Regions from separate parts of the Macrococcus armenti genome, predicted to be linked through region 1. Evidence: riboswitches for the same ligand, from Rfam matches in the RefSeq annotation. Region 1 holds a riboswitch; the other holds the start of a gene.
What was found. A riboswitch is a leader RNA that binds a small molecule or an ion and turns the genes downstream of it on or off. The one in region 1 is predicted to bind S-adenosylmethionine.

Region 1 (3,218 bases):
ATGTGTTAAAAAAGAAAATAATATGATATGGAGTTCAGTTGAATTATGTTTTTAAGAGTAGGTATTGAATTACTTCCAATGTGATGGATATTAATCACTTCATCGTTCAGAATTTGAGCTAATGCGATCTTTTCATTTTGTAACATATTTGGCCATTCAGAATTATACGGGACAACCTCTAGTTTGCGTATTGGAGACATCCAACTTAAAATTGATTTTTATAATATAATACAGCAACATTTATCAAAAACAAATCGCAAGTAACAGTTACAATATTTATGAGGTGATACATATTGAGTCAGGATAATATCAATCAAATTATTGAACTTGTTGAGGAAAACTTATTAGAAAATTATACGTTAGACGATTATGTAAAGCGCACAGGTTATTCAAAGTTCCATTTGATGAGAATGTTCAAGAGAGCGACTGGTTATACATTTTATGACTATATAATAAGTAGACGTATTGCTTATGCTTCACAATATTTATTGTATACCGATATTAGTATTATCGATCTGGCTTTTGTACTGAACTTTCAATCTCAGGAAGCTTTCTCGAGAAGGTTTAAATCAGTGTACGGATTACCACCAGGTAAATATCGAAAATTGATGAGTGGATTAATAAATGATAACAAGGAGGAAGTAGTGATGACTTCAGAACATATTAAGGGATGGATATTGACTGGGACTGCGCCACATCTTTATGAAACCGTATTGGATACAAAGGTATATCATAGTGGACACCAATCAGCTTTATTATCATCTAAAGATAATGACGCAACGTATAATGAGAACACTTTCGGAACCTTAATGCAAAGTATTTCTGCAGAATCTTATAATAAAAAACGTGTGAAATTTTCAGCATTTATTAAAACAGAGTCAGCAGATAAATGTGGATTATGGGCTAGAATTGATGATGCTAAAAACGATGTAATGCAGTTTGATAACATGATGGATAGAGCAATTAACGGAACAAATGAATGGAATTATTACTCTGTCGTATTAGATGTAAATGAAAGTGCAGCATCAATACATTTTGGAGTTTTATTATTAGGTAAGGGTAAAGTATGGATTGATCAATTTAAATTAGAAGAAGTCGATGAAACAATACCATGTACTGATACGTTAACAAAAGCACAAGATCTGCCATCATTACCTATAAATTTAGACTTTGAGGATATGTAATATGAATAAGATATTGAAATTTAGGGTTTTAAATCTTTGTATTGCTTTAATATATTTAATACTTCTTTCAAAATTCTTATATTGGTTAGGTCATTATATATTTGATTATGATATACATTTGTTTGAATTTATTAAAATTCCCTATGCGAATACTTTAAGTACTATTGTTTTAGTAGGATTGGTAATTTTTCTAGAAAGTTATAGTGAAACTTTTGAAGAAAGTAATAGTAGATGAATTAATAAACTTATAAAAATTGGAATGCATGTATTTAATATATCAATGCATTCCAAATTTTTTTGCATAATTATCTTTTATAAATAATATATTCTTAATACTTTTTAATATACATAATTTGGATGTATATTAAAAATATAAAAACTGAAATGAGTTATTATGAATCATCAAAAATGGATTAGAGCATGAAAAACACTTTGCTTTATTTTAATAATAGTCGTTTTCATCATAGTCAGACCTTTGATAGAAGTGAAATAATAAAGGACGACGAATAAATATTGAAAAAAAAGCAACCGCGACTTGATTTGTCACGGTTGTTTTTATTAACAACGTTCTACTGTAATTTTAAAGCCGTCGACAATGAATTCTAACTTTTTCTGCTGCATGTGTTCTTTATTTTGTACTCTAGTATCATTAGCCTCAGCTTCGATCTTACCTAATTCCTGTTCCAGCTCTCGAATTTTGTAAACCTTATGCATATTCGATGCATAACTGTTCGGCTTTACCTGTCTTTGTTCGTTTAAATCTGCAAGTACATCTGCTCTCGTTCTCATATAAAACACTCCTCATAAAATTTTTACAATAAAAATAAGCTCATCTTAAAGAAAGAAGAGCTTGAGTAAGAACTTCTTATCTTTCAAGATTACATCTTGTTGGAATTAGCACAGTGCATACGCCTGTTGCTGAGGTTTCATAGGGCCAAGTCCCTCCACCTGCTCTGAATAAGATACGAGCTATTTTTTTGTATATTTATTATAACATATTTTGTTCTTGTTGTGTTTAAATTTCGGCCTTATTAAAGCGATATATACTTAATATAATACTTAACAATATGATCATTATTGTGATGATGATAGGTGTAAACATTTGGCTAAATACAGTTTTTTCAATCATTATATCTGTGTTTTTCTGGATGAGTTGTAATGGTAACTTATCTTTAATGTGTTTAAACATGCTAAGTATGAACATCATGACAACGATTAACAGTATACCTAACATTACAGCAATATTATTCTTGAGCAAAGTTGATAAAAGCATAATAATACTAAGTAACATTACTCCGAATAACCAGCTCATCATGTAAGCGGCGAGTTTATAGGATCCTTCGTTATTGAAATAATATAATGTATAAGAATATTGGATGAGCGCACCTATAATGTATGCGATTGTCCAGATGATTGTACTGATGATCCATTTAGAAAGTATAATGTATTTTCTGCTTAAACCTTTTGTAATTAAATTGAGCAATGTTCCTCTTGATAATTCGTTTGTTAAAATACCGCTGAACATAATTACTAATATAATGAGCCCTATTTGATTGATATTTTTGAAAAATTGAATATATGAATCTATATAGGTAGCTTCAGGAATATTAAAGTCTTTCACTGTTGAGGGGAGAGCATTCTTTATAATGTCTGGCATTATAATGGCTGTGAGAGGACTCATAATTCCAAGTATCATGAATACGATGATAATAGGTATTAATTTATTTGTGCGTATACTCTCAGTCCATTCTTTTTGAAGCATAATCATTAGCTGATTCATGATGTAACCTCCAAATAAAGCGTTTCTATATTATTATCGATACGCTCGATATATTCTGGGTAAATTTGCAGCATATTTAATTTTTCATATAGTGTCTGCATGGCCGAATCATTTGATGATATGAATGTATACTGACCATCAATCGTATAATCAAAATATGGGCTTAGTTTTTCTTTTTCTGTTTGATTTATCTTTAATTTGAGTCGAATTAATGGTGTTTCAAAGTTAGGTTTTAATGTATTGATATTAGTTAT
Region 2 (3,218 bases), 400 kb from region 1:
TATTTTTGGCATGCCAGTGCTAACCCGATACCTGTATTACCTGCAGTTGCTTCTACGACAGTGTTCGTTTTAATTTCACCACGAAGCAATGCCTGTTCAATGATGTTCATACCGAGACGATCTTTAACTGAACCACCTAAATTATAAAATTCAAGTTTTGCAAATAAGCGATTACCATTATTTAATGGAAAGTTTTTCAGCTCTACTAATGGCGTATTGCCGATTAAGTCGAGTGGTGTTTTTATTTTCTTCTTCGTTAATATTTGTAAATGAGCGAAACGATTGAGCTGCGTTGATTGATAATCAAAACCTAATGTATCAGCAATTTTCTGCATCGTTTCCTTTAATGGATAATACTCTCTGTTTAAATCATCTACTAGATTGTTATAACCGAGTTCGTGATAATACGATTTAATTTGTTCTTTCTCCTCTAAATCGTTAAACATCGTATCTAATATAATGATATTCCCATCTTCATGAAGTAAATCCTTATACTTACGTATAGCATCCATCTTTTCTTCATCTGTTAAGTGATGAAATGCAAATGATGAAATGAAAGTGTCTGTTTCACGGGCGTTAAAGTTTAAAAAATCACCACGTTCAAAAGATATACCCGTCTTCTCTTCGCCAAGTTTTGCCATATCCTCACTCGGTTCAACTGCTTGTACATCAGCGCCACGTTTAAGTAAGAAATTTGTCATATTGCCGGTACCCGGACCGAATTCGGTAACGCGATGCCCTGCATGTTTTGTTGCTTGTTCAATCATAAAATCATAGTTTGCGAATACGTCTTTATACTCAGGATTACGACCTGTTACGGCATCATCATAATTTGATGCCCAATCTTTAAATATATCCATAAAAGGTAAGCTCATCAATTACACCTCTAATTATAATTAATCATATCTGTTAACTCGGAATTAATAATAGCATGAAAATGAAAAATGCTCAACACTATAGTTTGTGAAAGTGTAAACAAAGTAGTATAATAAATTTATAATATTTGGAAATAGGTGATGGAATGAAGCAAGTGATGATTGTTCCTTATGATAGTATTTGGCAGCATCTGTATATAGGTGAACAGTTACGTCTGAAACAAGTTGTTCATTCGACATGTAATATATATCATATCGGCTCTACCGCGATACCTGGCATGGATGCACGTGCTACAGTTGATATTGCGTTAGAAGGACATATTGATTGTGAAACATTGGAATCACTCGGCTATGAATTGATATGTAAACAGGCAGAACATACATTGTATGCAACGCATGATCATAAATTTCATTTATTCGTTTATGAACCGAATAATGAAGAACTTCAAAGAAGGTTGAAGCTAAGAGACTACTTCAGAGCGTATGCAAGTGAAAGAGAACGCTATAGTCAATTTAAAGTAGATTTGGCGAAAGTTTATCCATTCGATTTCTCTTCATATAAAAAAGCGAGAGACATATTTTTAACTGTGATTGAAGAAAAAGCGATGCAATGGGATGGTTTGCATTCGATAAAAAAGTACGGCTAATTTTTCAGAAATTATTGTCATTTCATTGACAATAATACTTTAAAGCTCTAATATAATGATTAACAATTAAAACACTTATCAAGACGGACGGAGGGAACAGGCCCATTGATGTCCAGCAACCTGCGTTATGTAAGGTGCTAAATCCTGCAGCATAAGCTGGCAGATAAGATTAAAAGACATCCTTATCTGAGGATGTCTTTTTTGTTAAGTGAATTTAATTGGAATCAATTAAATTGAGGTGTAATGTCAATGAACGAACAAAGCGTATTAAACTACATTGAACATAATAAGGAAGCATTTATTAATATAAGTCATCAGATTCACGATAGACCAGAACTAGGGAATGAAGAATACTTTGCATCAAGTTTATTGAGTAAAGCTTTATATGATGAAGGTTTTACGATAGAACGAGATATTGCCGGTCATGAAACGGGATTTATAGCAACGTTTGAAAGTGAACTGGACGGTCCGGTTATCGCTTTTCTTGCAGAATATGATGCGTTGCCTGGAATCGGTCATGCGTGTGGACATAATATTATCGGTACAGCGAGTGTTCTGGCAGGTATTAGTTTACGCACGTATGTTGAAACGCACGGTGGAGCTATAAAAGTGTTTGGAACACCTGCTGAAGAAGGCGGCGTTAACGGAAGTGCGAAAGCTTCTTACGTGAAAGCAGGACTGTTTTCTGATTGTGATGTAGCACTTATGATACATCCAGGCCATGAATCATATAGAACAGTACCTACACTTGCTGTAGATGTCTTTGAAGTAGAGTTTTTCGGTAAGACTGCGCATGCATCAGAAAATGCGCATAATGGTGTGAACGCATTAGATGCAATGATTAGTTTCTTCAATGGTATAGCACAGCTCAGACAACATATTCGTAAATCGGATAAAGTGCACGGTGTCATACTGGATGGTGGAAAAAGTGCGAATATTATTCCGGATTATACGAAAGCAAGATTTTATACACGTGCAACGACACGTAAAGCGCTGGATGCATTAACATATAAAGTGGAGCGTGTTGCAGAAGGTGCTGCTATTACTGCAGGTGCAACATATGCGCTGAATCATATTCAAAATGGTGTAAATGAGTTTATTCCTAATGATTTGCTGGATGATTTGTTTGAGCGTCATGCACGTAAACATAACGAAATCATTTTACACGATGATTTTGGTTTCGGATCTACGGATACAGGGAATGTAAGTCACATTATCCCTACAATTCATCCTCACATTAAAATTGGTCCATCCAACCTTGTTGGGCACACTGTCGAATTTAAAGATGCTGCAAGAAGTGCGCACGGGGATCACGCGTTAATACAAGGCGCGAAAATAATGGCGACGATGGCGATTGAATTAATTGATAATCCGGATGAATTACAGGCGATTAAAAATCTACATTCAGTATTAAAGGGGAAAATTTATGAGCACGAATAAATTACACATACCATTTACGATGCACGACTTATATGGTGATAATGTATTGTATTCTTCACGACCGAGTTACGGCTTTAATCCATGGTTACAGCCGGAGGAACATCAATCTAATTTACTGAGCGCAAGAGAACTCATCATCGCAAACATGCCAGTAATCGTTCATAAAGCAACTGTTACTGAAAAGATTCAGAAACTATTAGAATTAAAGGGTGTTCGTATGCCAGAACAGTTTGTCACATATGAAACGCGCAGCGAA

Region 2: another riboswitch for S-adenosylmethionine. It lies ahead of LAU42_RS10650 (M20 family metallopeptidase); the one in region 1 lies ahead of LAU42_RS08195 (hypothetical protein).

Annotation. Positions count from the first base shown of each region.
Region 1 is NZ_CP083608.1:1,566,383-1,569,600, reverse strand. It holds gene LAU42_RS11990 (GrpB family protein) at 6-200, opposite strand; gene LAU42_RS08200 (helix-turn-helix domain-containing protein) at 294-1,184, shown strand; gene LAU42_RS08195 (hypothetical protein) at 1,743-1,973, opposite strand; SAM riboswitch class I at 2,047-2,148, opposite strand; gene LAU42_RS08190 (ABC transporter permease) at 2,200-2,964, opposite strand; gene LAU42_RS08185 (ABC transporter ATP-binding protein) at 2,961-3,218, opposite strand, start outside.
Region 2 is NZ_CP083608.1:1,968,112-1,971,329, reverse strand. It holds gene LAU42_RS10665 (PLP-dependent cysteine synthase family protein) at 1-263, opposite strand, end outside; partial or broken gene LAU42_RS10660 (class I SAM-dependent methyltransferase) at 396-767, opposite strand; gene LAU42_RS10655 (GrpB family protein) at 1,004-1,522, shown strand; SAM riboswitch class I at 1,595-1,692, shown strand; gene LAU42_RS10650 (M20 family metallopeptidase) at 1,766-2,962, shown strand; gene ldmS (L-aspartate--L-methionine ligase LdmS) at 2,949-3,218, shown strand, end outside.